One region of the Thauera mechernichensis genome, then DNA from elsewhere that is predicted to be linked to it. Evidence: predicted binding sites of a transcription regulator. Region 1 holds the regulator's gene; each other region holds the start of a gene.

Region 1 (3,603 bases):
ATTCAGGCTGCTGCGCTCCAACAGCCTGATCTGGCATTACGTCGTGCATGGCTGGCTGTACGGAGAGTCACCGCCGCCATTCGACGTGCTGTTCTGGAACATGGATACCACCCGCATGCCGTACCGCATGCATGCCTGGTATTTGCGCGAACTCTACCTGCACAACAAGTTGATCCAGCCAGGGGCCTTGCAGGTCGCCGGTGAGGCGCTCGACCTCGCGGCCGTTTCGCAGCCGCTCTATGCGGTTGCGGCCGAGGACGATCACATCGCGCCGTGGCTGCAAACCTTCAAAGTGGTGCATCACGTTGGCGGACCGGTGCGGCAGGTATTGTCGAGCTCCGGGCATATCCTGGGCATCGTCAATCCCGTCGTCGATCCGCCCAAGCGCCACTACTGGGTCGAGGCCAGCACACGCGACGATACGCCGGAAGCCTGGCGTCAGCGCGCCAAGCGTTGCGAGGGGAGTTGGTGGGAAGATTGGATGCGCTGGCTCAAGCCACGCTGCGGCGCGCTCGTGGCGGCGCGCCCGGTGTCGACCGAGGCTTTTCCCGCGCTTGCCGATGCGCCAGGGCAGTACGTGCTCGAGCCCTGAACGGCTACCGTGCTGCAACGGCCTCAGGCGTTGTGCCGTGCCAGGCGTGCAGGGTCGTGCAAGGTGATGCGCTTGCCCTGCACGCTGATCAGGCCTGCTTCGCTGAGGTCATGGAAGATTCGCGACAGCGTCTCGGGGGTCAGGTTGAGGCGCGAGGCGATCACCTGCTTGCTGGTGGGAAGCGCAATCTCGCATGGCGTGTCGCTGTCCGCCACCTGCAGCAGGTAGCCGATGACGCGCTGCATGCTCGAGCGCAGCGAGTAGGTTTCGACGTCCTGGATCAGGCTGTGCAGACGAATCGCCATGCCGGCCAGCAGTTTGTGAGCGAAGGTTGAATCCTGGTCGATGAGTTCGGTCACGACCGCCTGGCCGACATGGATCAGCACCGTGTCGCACAAGGCCTCCGCAAAGACCGGGTAGGGGTGGTTCATGAACATCACCGCCTCGCCGAAGCTCTGCATCGCACCCACGATCTCGACCACCTTCTCGGTGCCCTGTGGCGACGAGAAGGCCAGCTTGATCTGGCCCGATACGACGAAATAGAAGCCGTGGGGCTGGTCGCCGCGCTGGAACAGCACTTCGCCCCTGCCGACATGCCGATCGCGGGTGTAGCGCGACACACGCTGGATATCCGACTCCGACAACTCACTGAACAGCGGGATGCGATGCAGCAGGGCAGGGATGTCGACATGGGGGTGCTGGGACATTGCTTTGGCTCCGGAACGATTCGTAATCTTACCCGAGACGGGCGACAATACCTGTCGCCCCGAGACCGGCAGCTTGCCAGCCCTTGCAAGGAGAAAGGATGTACTACGCGATCAAACACGTTCACGTCGTCTGCGTCGTGCTTAGCGCAGCGGGTTTCCTGCTGCGCGGCATGTGGATGCTGACGGGCAATTCGATGCTCTCGCACCGGCTCACCCGTGTGTTGCCGCACATCATCGACAGCCTGCTGCTGCTGTCAGCGATCACGCTGGCGGTCATGATCGCGCAGTACCCGTTTGCCGCCGACTGGGTGACCGCCAAGGTCGGTGGCCTGGTTGCATACGTGCTGCTTGGCACGCTTGCACTCAAGCGCGGCCCGACCAAGCCGGTGCGTGCGGGCGCCTTTGCGGCCGCCCTGTCCGTGTACGTATGGATCGTGTCGGTCGCCTTCACCAAGAATCCCGCAGGCTTCCTTGCCTGAACAATGGCGGCCGTCGAGGCGGGGCGGCCAGCGTCAGCGCGCGCCGTGCTGGTGCTGGATCAGGCGCTTGAGCCCGGTGGGATCGAGCAACTGCACGTGCTTCTGTTGCACCGAGATCAGCCCTTCGTCCTGGAAGCGGGAGAAAGCGCGAGACACCGTCTCGAGCTTGAGCCCCAGGTAGGAACCGATCTCCTCGCGCGTCATGCGCAGGTGGAATTCCTGCGCCGAGAAGCCACGCGCATTGAAGCGCTGCGACATGTTGAGAAGGAACGCCGCCAGCCGTTCCTCGGCGCGCATCGAACCGAGGAGCATCATCACGCCGTGGTCGCGCACGATCTCGCGGCTCATCACCTTGTGGAACTGCAGTTGCAGGCCTTCCACTTCGTGTGACATCTGCTCGAGCTTGTCATAGGCGATCACGCAGACCTCGCTGTCCTCGAGGGCGATCGCATTGCAGGTATGCGACTCTGCACTGATGCCGTCGAGGCCGAGAATCTCTCCGGTCATCTGGAAGCCGGTCACCTGATCGCGGCCGTCTTCGAGCAGCACGTCGGTCTTGAACGAACCGGCGCGGATGGCGTAGATCGCCTCGAACGGATCGCCCGCACGATACAGGCTTTGCTGGCGCTTGACCTTGCGCCGCGCGCCAACGAGTTCGTCCAGGCGGTTCAACTCGCTGTCGGACATCCCGAAGGGCAGGCACAACTCGACCAGGTTGCACTGCGAACAGGCAGACTTGAGCCCGTTCACGGTAATTGGCACGCTCGCCCTCATCTGCACGATAATCCTGCTTCCCCGACAAAAGACGCCAGACCTGGCTCAGGAGTGGTTCGATCGGGCAACACATCACGCCCGTTGACCCACGTCAACCAAAAAAACGCGGCGATCTGCCATTGTTTGGCACACACTGCCGCAGCAAGATCATGACAAGCCAGAACCAACTCATCTTCGATCCGCAACTCATCCGCCGATTCGACATCAACGGACCGCGCTACACGTCCTATCCGACAGCGGACCGCTTCGTCGAGGCCTTCAACGCCGATGCGCTCAAGGCCTGGCTCGCAAAAAGGGCGGTCGGCGGCGTCAGCAAACCGCTCTCATTATACTTCCACATCCCCTTCTGTAACACGATCTGCTATTACTGTGCCTGCAACAAGATCATCACCAAGGATCATGGGCGCTCGGCCAAGTATCTGAAATACCTGGCCAAGGAGATCGCGATGCAGGCGGAATGCCTGGAGGGCAGCCGCCAGGTCACGCAGCTCCACCTCGGTGGGGGAACGCCGACCTTCCTGTCGCATGACGAGATGCGCGAGCTCATGGCCGCGGTGCGCGAACACTTCACGCTCGTTCCCAATGGCGAATACTCGATCGAGGTCGACCCGCGCAAGGTCGACTTCGACACCGTGAAACTGCTCGCCGAGCTTGGGTTCAACCGCATGAGCGTTGGCGTGCAGGACTTCGCCGAAGATGTGCAGGCGGCGGTAAACCGCATCCAGAGCTATGACGAGACCAAGCTCGTCATCGACGCGGCACGTGCCACGGGCTTCAAGTCCGTGAGCATGGACCTGATCTACGGTCTGCCCAAGCAGAACGTGATCAGCTTCAACCGTACCCTCGAGCAGGTGCTGGAGATCTCGCCCGATCGCATCTCTCTCTACAGCTATGCCCACCTGCCGGGCCTGTTCAAGCCGCAGCGCCGCATCAACAGCGGCGACATGCCCACTGCAGACACCAAGCTGCAGTTGCTGCAGCTCGGCATCCGTCGCCTTACCGAGGCCGGCTACGTCTATATCGGCATGGACCACTTCGCCAAGCCGGATGA
Region 2 (3,603 bases), on a different contig from region 1:
GGCGGAGTGATTGCGCCGCGCCGTGACGGGCGTCACTGCTGCACGCAAGGGACTGCGGGAAAGTGCATCAAGCCCGCCCGAGGCGGGCCGTTACGGGTCTTGAAGGCCCAACCCCCAGGCCCCTGACAGAGGTCATCATGAGCACTCAGCCCCTCTCCGTAATCGAGGGCAAACGCAGCGGCAACTGCCCTCACCCCTGGCATGGCAGCGTCGAGCACGCCGTCAACCGTGCGATCCGCGCTGGCTACCGTGTCGGCCGGCGTGTGCGCATCGGCCACATCGCCGGCTGCGTGGTCGGCTATAACATCGGCCACTTCGGCCGTTTCAGCGGCGCGAGCTACCCCTTGCTGGTGCGTACCGAATTCGGCGTCACCAAGTGCAGCCTCGCCGAGGTGGCGGCGGCCTGAAGCGCGGCAGCCCGTGTGCTGCGCGCGCGGCGCGCTCAGCGCACGGGAATGGCGACGGCCTGCGGGACAGGCACCGCGGTGACGTTGTTCTGCGGGCTACCGTCGATCAGCTTGTCGCTATAAACGAGATAGACCAGCGTGTTGCGTGCGCTGTCGACCATGCGCACGATGCGGATCTTCTTGAACAGGATCGACGCGCTCTGCGAGAACACCTCCTCCTGCCTGCGCAGCGGCTCGGCGAACGAAATCTCGCCCACTTGCCGGCAGGCCACCGAGGCGTCGGCAGTGTCTTCCGCCAGGCCCAACGTGCCCTTCACGCCGCCCGTGCGGGCGCGCGATACGTAGCAGGACACGCCTTTCACCTTCGGATCATCGAACACCTCGACGACCACCTGGTGGTTCCGACCGATGAGCTTGAAGGCGGTGTCGACGCTACCGACGGTTTCGGCCTGCGCCAGCGGCGCCAGCAGGACGGCTCCGAGGGCAAGCAGGGAAATGATCTTCACGAGTCTGGACTCCGGTTTGGCGCGGGCCGCCAGTATGGCACCGGCCGCGAGGATTTACCCTGGATCAAGGCAGCGCGGTAGCGTTGAGCGTATCAGTTGGTGATCCTGCCTGGGGCGTGTTGCCCTGGCGCCGCCTCACCCTGCTCCGAGCCCCTGCCGTGCCTGCCGCCCTCGCTTTCCCCGATCGTTCTGACCACACCGCACCGGTTGCCGGCCGCATCCCCGGCAGCAAGGCCATGTGGGTGGGCATCTTCTGCGAGCTGACCGAGTTCGCGCTGCTGTTCGCGGTGTATTTCATCGCCCGCGCGCACAACCCGGACGCATTCGAGGCTGGGCCGGGACGCTTGTCGCTTGCTGCAGGCACCGGGTACACGCTGATGCTGCTCACCAGTGGCTGGTGCGTGGCGCGCGCGCTGCATGCGATGCGCGCCGGGCGCAAGCCGGCCTGCCTGCGCTGGTTGCTGGCCGGTTTCGTGTTCGGGCTGGGCTACCCCTTGATCAAGATCTTCGAACTGCGCTGGAACTTCAGCCACGGGCTGGACAGCAACGCCGGGGTGTTCGTGGTGACCTACTACTACCTCACCTTCACCCATCTGGTACATGTGTTCTGGGGACTGCTGGGCATGCTGTGGGTGATGGCACGCACCGCCGGGGGCGCCTACACGGTGGCCGAGCATGGTGGCCTGGAAGCCTTTGCCTGCTACTGGCACGCGACGGACATCCTGTGGCTGATGATCTTCCCGCTGTTCTATGTGCTGCGATGAGCCCAATGCCGACCAAGGGACCGAGACAATGAGCGAAACACGCAAGGTCGACCTGGCGTGGCTGCTGCTGGTGCTGCTGAGCGTGGCAGGGGCCGGCCTGGGCGGACGGGCAGATGCCGGCTTGGGCGTTGCCGTGATGGTCGCCGTGGTCATGGCGGTCAAGCTGCGGCTGGTGTGCGACCACTTTCTGGAGCTGCGCAGCGCGCACCAGCGCATCAGGCTGGCAGTGTACGCATTCGCCTACGGGATGCCCCTGCTGGTGGTACTGACCAGCGCGTTTGGCGACACCCTCGCCCGCCTAACCGGCGCGCTCATACCCTGACGCCCTCTACCAGTGCGGCGGCACCTCGTCCTCGGGGCGCAGCGGGTTGCCGGGCTGGATGGTCTTGACCTGCTGGGCAAGCTGGCGCAGCTGCTCGCGCTGCAGTTCCAGCGCCTGCTGCTGCCGCCATACCGTGCGGTTGAGTTCGTCGAGCAGATCCTCGGCAGCCATCAGCTTGGTCTCGAGCTTCTCGAGGCGGTGTTCGAGGTGTTGTTCCATGAGGCGCGGCGGTTCCTGGGAGGGGGTTGCAGACAAGAGGACTGCAGACGAGAGGGCCACAGACGAGAGGGCCACAGACGAGAGGGCCGCAGATTCTAGCCCCTCGCCGCCCCGCCATGGCGATCCAGTGCCCAGGCCACATGCTCGCGCACGATGGCGCTGTCGTCCTGCGCGCGTGCCTGCAGGGCAGCGAGGACAGCGGCGGTGGTCGGCGCATTGCCCAAGGCCACGGCAATGTTGCGCAACCAACGCTCGTGGCCGATACGGTAGATCGGACTGCCCGCCGTGCGCTCAGCAAAGTCGGCCGCCGACCAGGCGAAGAGCTCGACCAGCGTGGCGCTGTCGAGGCGATGCCGGGGCGCAAAGTCGGGCTCGCAGCTGAGTTGGGCGAAGCGGTTCCAGGGGCAGGCGAGCTGGCAGTCGTCACAGCCGTAGATGCGGTTGCCGAGTTGCGGGCGCAGCGCTTCCGGTATGGCGCCCTGCAACTCGATGGTCAGGTACGAGATGCAGCGCCGCGCATCGACACGATAGGGCGCGACGATGGCGCCGGTGGGACAGGCGTCGATGCAGGCCGTGCAGCGGCCGCAGTGCGGCTCGAGCCGTTCGTCCACCGGCAGCGGCAGGTCGGTGAAGATCTCGCCGAGGAAGAACCACGAACCCGCCGAGCGATCGAGCAGCAGGGTATGTTTGCCGCGCCATCCGAGTCCGTTGCGGCTGGCGTGCTCCACCTCCAGCACCGGGGCGGAATCGGTGAATACGCGGTACTGGTGCGGCACGGCAGCGGCAATGCGCTCGGCGAGCTTTTGCAGGCGCGCGCGCAACACCTTGTGGTAATCGCGCCCCAATGCGTAACGCGACACATAGGCGCGTTGCGGGTCGGCAAGCGCCGCGCCGGCGTCGGCAGCCGCGGGCCAGTAGTCCATGCGCGCACTGATCACGCGCACGGTACCGGGCACCAGCTCGGCTGCGCGCGCGCGCTTGAGGCCGTGTCGCGCCATATAATCCATGTCGCCGTGGAAGCCGGCCTCCACCCAGGCCATCAGCCCCGGCTCGGCATCCGTGAGGTCGATTCCGCCCACGCCGATCGCATTGAAGCCGAACTCCCGCCCCCACTGTCTGATCTGCGCAACAAATTCAAGCCCGTCGCTCGGGCCCCAACCCGACACCGCGGCGGCAGGCTGCGCGCCCGCCGCAGACGACATGTCCGGTGCCCCCGCCACACTGTCCCTGCCCTGACCTGACGCCATCACCACGAGGTTCCCATGATCGAGTTGAATCAAGCTGCCGATGATAGCGGCGCCCGCCTGGACGCGCACTTGCCGGCGGAAGCCGACACCGAAGCACTTGGCGCGGCACTGGCGGCGGCACTCGCGCCCGGCCTGCGG
Region 3 (3,603 bases), on a different contig from region 1:
TTTTTCAGAGATTGACCGTGGTGGCGATCAATACACGTCGTGCATCGTGTTATACACGTTGAACTTGCCGGTCGGCGTGACGATCGCCGGGTCGGTGATGACCTTCTTGACCTTCAGCGTCTTGTCGTCATAGACAACGATTGCCGACTGGTCGGTCTTGCCGCCCCACAGCGAGATCCACACTTCGTCGCCAGCCTCGTTGTACTCGGGCTGGACAGCGCGGCGGATCGCCTTGCTTTCAGGCAGACCCGAGTCCTTGGCAACGTCGAGGCGCACCGGATCCTTCGTCAGATCGTTCATGTCGAACACGAACACCGACTCGGCGATCTCACGCTCCGGGTTCATCGGCGCGTCAGCCCAGAAGTGCTTCGACTTCGGGTGCGTCTTGACGAACAGGTTGCCAGCGCCCGGCATCTTCAGCTCCTGGACGACCTTCCAGTTGTGCTCCTTGAACTTGGCGTTCTTGGCTTCATCGGAGGGCGTCGAGATCAGCGAAACGACGGCATCGCCGAGGTGGCCGGTCGACCAGACAGGACCGAACTGCGGATGCACGAAGTTGGCGCCACGACCCGGGTGCGGGATCTTCGCGGTGTCGACCAGGGCGGCGAGCTTGCCTTCCTTGGTATCGACCGCAGCGATCTTGTTCGACGCATTGGCGGCGACCAGGAAGTAGCGACCCGAGGCATCCCAACCACCGTCATGCAGGAACTTGGCGGAATCGATCTGGGTGGTCTTCAGGTTCATGATGTCGCTGTAGTCCACCAGCAGAATCATGCCGGTTTCCTTCACGTTCACCACCCACTCCGGCTTGGTCATCGAGGCCACAATGGAGGCCACGCGCGGCTCGGGGTGGTAATCGCCATCGACAGTGTTGCCACGGGTCGACACGATCTTGATCGGCTCGAGGGTTTCGCCATCCATGATCGAGTACTGGGGCGGCCAGTAGGTACCACCGATCAGGTACTTGTCCTCGTAGCCCTTGAACTTCGAGGTATCGACCGAACGGGCATCCGAACCGAGGCGCACGGTGGCGACTGTGGTCGGCTCTTCGAACCACATGTCGATGATGGTGGTCAGGCCGTCGCGACCGACGGTATACACGTAGCGGCCGGAGGCCGACAGGCGCGAGATGTGCACCGCGTAGCCAGTGTCGAGGATCTTCCAGATCTTGTGCGTGTCGCCATCGACCAGGGCCAGCTTGCCCGCGTCGCGCAGCGTGATCGCGAACACGTTCTTCAGGTTGACCTTGTTCATCTGCTTCGTCGGACGCTTGTCAACCGGAACGATGAGCTTCCAGCTGTCCTTCATGTCCTTGAGCGAGAACTCGGGCGGGATCGGCGGCTCGACCTGGATGTAGCGCGCCATCAGGTTGATTTCTTGCGGCGTGAGGATGTCGTCGTAGTTGACCATGCCGCCTTCGGTACCGTAGGCAATGATCTTCTCGAGACGGTCGGTGCCCAGCTTGAGGGTGCCGCCTTCCATCTTCGTGCCGTCGGGCATGGTCTTGCTCCAGGCCGGCTCGAGGTTCTTGCCGGTGGCGCCCTTGCGCAGCACGCCGTGGCAGCCGGCACAGCGCTCGAAGTAGATCAGCTTGCCCTGCTCCATTTCCTCGGCAGTCAGCTTGGGTGCTTCCTGCGCCCAGGCGCTGCTCATCGCCAGCGGCAGGATTGCCATGGCGAGCGTTTTACCGATCAAGCTCTTGTTTTGCATTTCCCTCTCCTTTACGACACGGGATGTGAAACAACACGGTGACGGCAGTATGGTTTTCGAGGCAGTTCGTGATCCTTGATGTGAATTAATTTTCCACATGAGGCGTAAGGATAAAGTTGCGACACGGTCGAAACCCTTCCTGTACAGGGGGTTTATGGCCCGAAGAAAGCCCGTTGCATGACACGGGCAGGTGCCCGGAAAGCCGCTCCGGCACCGATCTCGCAAGCACAGACTGCCCCTAATACACGCCTCGCCGGAGTCACAACCATGTATGCAGCTCACCACACTCCCACCGCCGCGCTGGCAAGCCGTCGCACGAGCCGCTCATCCCGGGCACCCGGCGACAACCCGGCACGAGGCCGCGGCGGCGACTCGTCGGGTGCGGCACCCGCATCCCTGGACCAGGCGCCATCGGCAGTCGGCAAGGTGCATCTGGTGGGCGCAGGTCCCGGCGACCCCGAGCTGCTCACGCTCCGGGCGGCCCGCCTGATCGCCAACGCCAAGGCGGTCGTATATGACCACCTCGTCGGCGACGCCATCGTGGACCTCATCCCGCCTAAGGCACGCCGTGTCTATGCCGGGAAGGAAGCCGGCAACCATGCGCTGCCGCAGCATGCAATCAACCAGTTGCTCGTCGACCTGGCACGCGAGGGCCTGGACGTCGTGCGTCTCAAAGGAGGCGACCCCTTCATCTTCGGTCGCGGCGGCGAGGAGATGCAGGCGGTGCAGGCGGCCGGAATCCGCTGCGAGATCGTGCCTGGAATCACCGCGGCGGCAGGTGCGGCATCCTGTACGGGGATTCCTCTTACCCACCGTGAACACGCCCAGACCCTGGTGTTCGCGACCGGCCACCTCAAGGACGGCACGGTCGATCTCGACTGGCCGGCGCTTGCGCGCCCGCGTCAGACGCTGGTGATCTACATGGGGCTGGGCGCGCTCGAGGCGATCTGCACACAACTGATTGCCCACGGGCTGCCGGCAACGACACCCGCCGCGGTGATCCACGCCGCCACCACCCCAGCACAGTGCGGGGTGCATAGCACCCTTGCCGACCTGCCCAATGACGTTCGCGAGCGCGGCATTCGCGCGCCGGCACTGATCATGGTCGGCGAGGTCATCTCCATCGACCCGGGCATGCTGCTCACCCAGACGCTTGCAACCACCGCCTGATACAAGCACAAGCGCGGCGGGGTCTCCATGATGTGGGTGGGGTTATAATGACAACCCCATCGACTGCAATCAGGACCGCCCGCGCATGGCCGAAGAAAACCAGTTTTTCCGTCCGATCAGGGATTTCTGCCAGCGCAACGTGGTGACCTGTGCCGCGGCCGACGGCGTCGTCGATGTCGTCGCGCGCATGCGCGAGCGCAATATCTCGAGTGTCGTCGTCGTCGGCGATGGCCGCCCGCTGGGCATCCTGACCGACCGCGACCTGCGCAACAAGGTTGTCGCCCAGGGGCGCGACCCCAATACGCTCCACGTTGCCGACATCATGAATGCCCCGCTGGCGGTAATCGGCGAGGACGACGTGCTGTACGAAGCGCTCTACCGCATGTCGAGGCTGAAGATCCACCGCCTGGTGGTGGTGACACCCGGGGGCGAGCTGGCAGGCATCATCACCGACACCGATATCCTCCGCCTTCAGGCGCACTCGCCGCACCAACTGGTGCTGGACATCGAAAAAGCGGACTCGATCGACAGCCTGCGCCTGCTGCACGAACGCATCCAGAAGCTGGTCGTACACCTGTCCGGCACCGGGATTCCGATCCGCGACATGGTCAAGCTGATCGCGAACCTCAACGACCAGGTGCTGATCCGCCTGATCCACCTGCTGCGCAGCACCCGCTTCCCCGACCTCACCGAGGACTTCGCCTTCGTCGTGATGGGCTCCGA
Region 4 (3,603 bases), on a different contig from region 1:
GCCCGCCGGCCACCATCCTCGAGTGGCTGGAAGCGCACCACGCTGCCGCTGCACAACAGCCAGGCGTCGCGCACGGGCTCGCCGCTGCGATACAGGCTTGCGTGGCTGGAGAGTTCCACGAGGCGCCCTGCGCGCTCGAGTTCTTCGAGGCGTTGGGGTGACAGTCCAAAAAAGATGGCACAGCGGGACAGGAAGTCCCGTTGTGCCCAAGTACCGCGTCGTAACCGTGTGTTCAAGTGATTCAGGCCTTTTGTCCGTTGTCCGACCGGCGGTGCCGGCACCAGAGGCCGGTCGGACATCGTGCCCTCCGGGTAGCCTCGATATTAATAGACGTCGTGCTGGGTGTTATAGACGTTGAACTTGCCGGTGGGCGTGATCAGGCGCGGGTCGCGGATCACGGCCTTGAGCTTGCGCGTCCTGTCATCGACCACGACGATGGCCGATTCCTGGTCCGCACCATTCCACACCGAGAACCAGACCTCGTCGCCCGCCTTGTTGTACTCGGGCTGCACGACGCGCTTGGGGCCGGCCTTGATGCCCGACCAGTCGCCGATCGGGATCAGCTCGTAGCCCTTGTCGATGTTGTCGATGTCCCATACCGCAACCGCCTGGCTGATCTTCTCGTCGGGGTTGAGCGTGGTGTCTACCCACAGATTCTTGGAGGTGGGGTGCGTCTTCAGGAACAGTGAGCCGCCGCCCAGGCCCTTGAGCGTGCGCACGACCTTCCAGGCGTTGTCCGGGTGCTTTTCGGGGTCGGTGCCGATCAACGAGATGGTTTCATCGCCGAGGTGGCCGGTCGCCCACACCGGGCCGTACTTGGGATCGAGGAAGTTGGCACCGCGGCCCGGGTGCGGCACCTTGCCCACGTCCACCAGTTTCTCGAGCTTGCCTTCCTTGGTGTCGATGACGGCGATCTTGTCCGAGGCGTTGGCCGCGTCCATGAAGTAGCGATGCGAGGACTCGAAGCCGCCGTCATGGAGGAAGGGCGCGGCCTCGATCATCTTGATGCTCAGGTTCTCGAGGTCGCGATAGTCCACCGAGTACACCATGCCGGTTTCCTTCACATTGACGAAGAACTCCGGGTTGAAGTGCGAGGAGATGATGGCGGCCACGCGCGGTTCGGGGTGGTAGTCCTGGGTGCCGACCACCATGCCGCGGGTCGACACGATCTTGCGCGGCTGCAGGGTGTCGCCGTCCATGATCACGAACTGGGGCGGCCAGTAGGTCCCGGCGATGGCGTACTTGTCCTCCCAGCCCTTGGCCTTGGAGCTCTCGACCGAGCGTGCCTCGAGGCCGACCTTGATCTCGGCGACGGTCTCGGGCTTCTCCATCCACAGGTCGATCAGGTTGATCTTGGCGTCGCGGCCGATCACGAACAGGTAGCGGCCCGACGCCGACATGCGCGAGATATGCACCGCGTATCCGGTCTCGATGATGCTGACGATCTGCTTGCTGTCGCCGTCGATGAGGGCGATCTTGCCGTCATCGCGCAGCGTCACCGAGAACAGGTTCTCGAGCTTGAGGTCGTTCATCTTCTTCGTGGGGCGCTTCTCCACCGGGATCACGACCTTCCACGAGGCTTCCATTTCCTTGAGGCCGAACTCGGGCGGGGCGGGCGGCGTCTGCTGGATGTAGCGTGCCATCAGGTCGACTTCGTCGTCGGTGAGCACGCCCGAGGTGCCCCAGTTGGGCATGCCGCCCGGCGAGCCGTACTTGATGAAGACCTTCAGGTAGTCGAGTCCCTTCTCGAGGGTAAGGTCAGGCGTCAGCGCCTTGCCGGTGGCACCCTTGCGCAGCACGCCGTGGCAGCCGGCGCAGCGTTCGAAGAAGATGCGGCTGGCTTTGTCGAACTCGGGCTCCGACATGCGCGGTGCGAGCGGGTTGATGTCATGGTGCATCGGCACCTCTGCCAAGGGCGAGCCTGCAGCCTGATATTCCTTCATTGCTGCGTCACTATGGCCGGCCGGAGCCTCGGCGAAGGCCGCCTGGCAGGCCAGAGCCAGGGCCGAGATTGCAATGGCGCGAAGATGCTTGGAACTTCCTACGATCATGATGTGCTCACCCCTGTGAAAGTTGCTTCGGTGGCGCACTCTTGCAGGCTGAAAGTTCCCTGCTTTGATCGACATCAATATTTTCGGACCCCTAGTGCTGGCGCGGTTTCTATCGATTTGCGTGCTTGATGATCATCAAGCACGCAAATCGCGGCGACAAAAAAGCCCCGGCAGGCCGGGGCTTGAAGCGGGGCGCTGGTACGCCTGGTCAGGCTGCCTTGCGGGTGCGTGACGCGGTGGTTGTGGCGGGTACGATGACCTCCAGCGGGTTGACCTTGCTCAGCTTGCCGGCCTCCTCGAACATCGACTGCATGGTTCGTTGCAGGTCTGCAAACTGGCGGGAACCCACTTCGACGACCTCGCTTTGCGTCTGCACGCAGAGCTCACTCACTTCACGCAAATAGCTGGTGAGGTGCTCGAAGCCCTTGCTCTGGGTGGCGCCCTGTGTCGCGAGTGCGCTGCGCAGGTCGCCCGATTCGAGCTGTGCGCCACTGTTCGAAGCCAGCTCGCACAAGGTGCGTGCGGTGTCGAGGTTGAGTGCGAGCAGTTTCTCCGCGGCGGAGAGGGAGATCTGTGCGTAGGCCTCGAAGTGTTCGATGCTGGCTTGGGCGTTTGCCGAGAATTTCTCGACGTTGGGTTGGTGGATCATGAAGGCCTCCGGACGGTCGTTGCAGGAAAGTGCTTGTTCTGGCGATGCTATATGAATGCGCGTTGCGCACCCATACCCGCTTCGCGCTGTTCTGCATACCGTGAACACGGTAGCCATCGGCCAGGGACGGACGCCGGCAAGGTCAGGGCAGGCGAGAGAGCTCGCCTGCGGTGCTTGGGCTGATGCCGTTGGTGATCGCGTAACGTGTGAGTTCGGCGACATTGTGCAGGTCGAGCTTGCGCATGATGTTGCGCCTGTGCACCTCGACGGTGGACGGGGCGACATGCAGGCGTTCGGCAATGCGCGGTGAGGTGTAGCCCTCGGCAATGAGCTGGAGCACCTGGCGTTCGCGCGCGGTGAGGCGGGGCAGCGCGGTCTCGAGGCTGTCGCGGTCTCGCAGGGCGCCTGCAACTGCCCCAGCCACATCGGGGCAGATGTAGCTACGGCCCTGCTGCACCGTACGGATCGCACGCAGCAACTCGTCGCCAGCCTCTGCCTTGGTGATGTAGCCGCTGGCGCCGGCGTTGAGCAGATCCATGACGAACTGGCGGTCGGCGAAGGCCGAGAGGCCGATGACACGAACGCCAGGGTGGCTGGCACACAGCCTGCGGGTTGCCTCGATGCCGTTCATGCCCGGCATGGCGACGTCCATGCATACGAGATCCACCGCTTGGCGGGCGACGACAGCGAGGACTTCGTCGCCACTCGCCGCTTCGGCGACGACCTCCAGGCCGTTGTCACGGGCAAGCAGGGCACGCAGGGCGTGGCGGAACATCTGGTGGTCATCGGCAAGCACGATACGAAGCTTCATGATGGTCGCTCCGTCAACAAGTCAGGTGCGGGATGGAAACCTGTATGGCAGTGCCTTCTCCAGGCTTGGTCATCAGAACGAACTGGCCGCCT

Evidence for each region. The regulator FNR, encoded in region 1, switches genes on or off when oxygen is low (the NO sensors DNR and NnrR bind a similar motif). The targets are predictions, from matches to a motif close to TTGANCTAGNTCAA.
Region 2: P7F68_RS07525 (cytochrome c oxidase subunit 3 family protein) is a predicted target of FNR. The motif match lies at 968-981, and genes of this name have one in related genera.
Region 3: P7F68_RS08155 (nitrite reductase) is a predicted target of FNR. The motif match lies at 1,786-1,799, and genes of this name have one in related genera.
Region 4: P7F68_RS09270 (nitrite reductase) is a predicted target of FNR. The motif match lies at 2,116-2,129, and genes of this name have one in related genera.

Annotation. Positions count from the first base shown of each region.
Region 1 covers NZ_JARQZE010000001.1:17,046-20,648, reverse strand. The annotation lists gene P7F68_RS00115 (PHA/PHB synthase family protein) at 1-592, shown strand, start outside; gene P7F68_RS00110 (Crp/Fnr family transcriptional regulator) at 616-1,299, opposite strand; gene P7F68_RS00105 (SirB2 family protein) at 1,398-1,778, shown strand; gene fnr (fumarate/nitrate reduction transcriptional regulator Fnr) at 1,812-2,552, opposite strand; gene hemN (oxygen-independent coproporphyrinogen III oxidase) at 2,702-3,603, shown strand, end outside.
Region 2 covers NZ_JARQZE010000004.1:100,282-103,884, reverse strand. The annotation lists gene P7F68_RS07535 (hypothetical protein) at 138-407, shown strand; gene P7F68_RS07530 (CreA family protein) at 443-913, opposite strand; gene P7F68_RS07525 (cytochrome c oxidase subunit 3 family protein) at 1,150-1,677, shown strand; gene P7F68_RS07520 (cytochrome C oxidase subunit IV family protein) at 1,706-1,999, shown strand; gene P7F68_RS07515 (SlyX family protein) at 2,006-2,218, opposite strand; gene queG (tRNA epoxyqueuosine(34) reductase QueG) at 2,314-3,420, opposite strand; gene tsaE (tRNA (adenosine(37)-N6)-threonylcarbamoyltransferase complex ATPase subunit type 1 TsaE) at 3,481-3,603, shown strand, end outside.
Region 3 covers NZ_JARQZE010000004.1:295,151-298,753, reverse strand. The annotation lists gene P7F68_RS08155 (nitrite reductase) at 28-1,710, opposite strand; gene cobA (uroporphyrinogen-III C-methyltransferase) at 1,978-2,880, shown strand; gene P7F68_RS08145 (DUF294 nucleotidyltransferase-like domain-containing protein) at 2,966-3,603, shown strand, end outside.
Region 4 covers NZ_JARQZE010000005.1:115,918-119,520, forward strand. The annotation lists gene P7F68_RS09265 (type IV pili methyl-accepting chemotaxis transducer N-terminal domain-containing protein) at 1-119, opposite strand, end outside; gene P7F68_RS09270 (nitrite reductase) at 324-2,051, opposite strand; gene P7F68_RS09275 (phasin family protein) at 2,260-2,700, opposite strand; gene P7F68_RS09280 (response regulator) at 2,843-3,511, opposite strand; gene P7F68_RS09285 (PAS domain-containing sensor histidine kinase) at 3,525-3,603, opposite strand, start outside.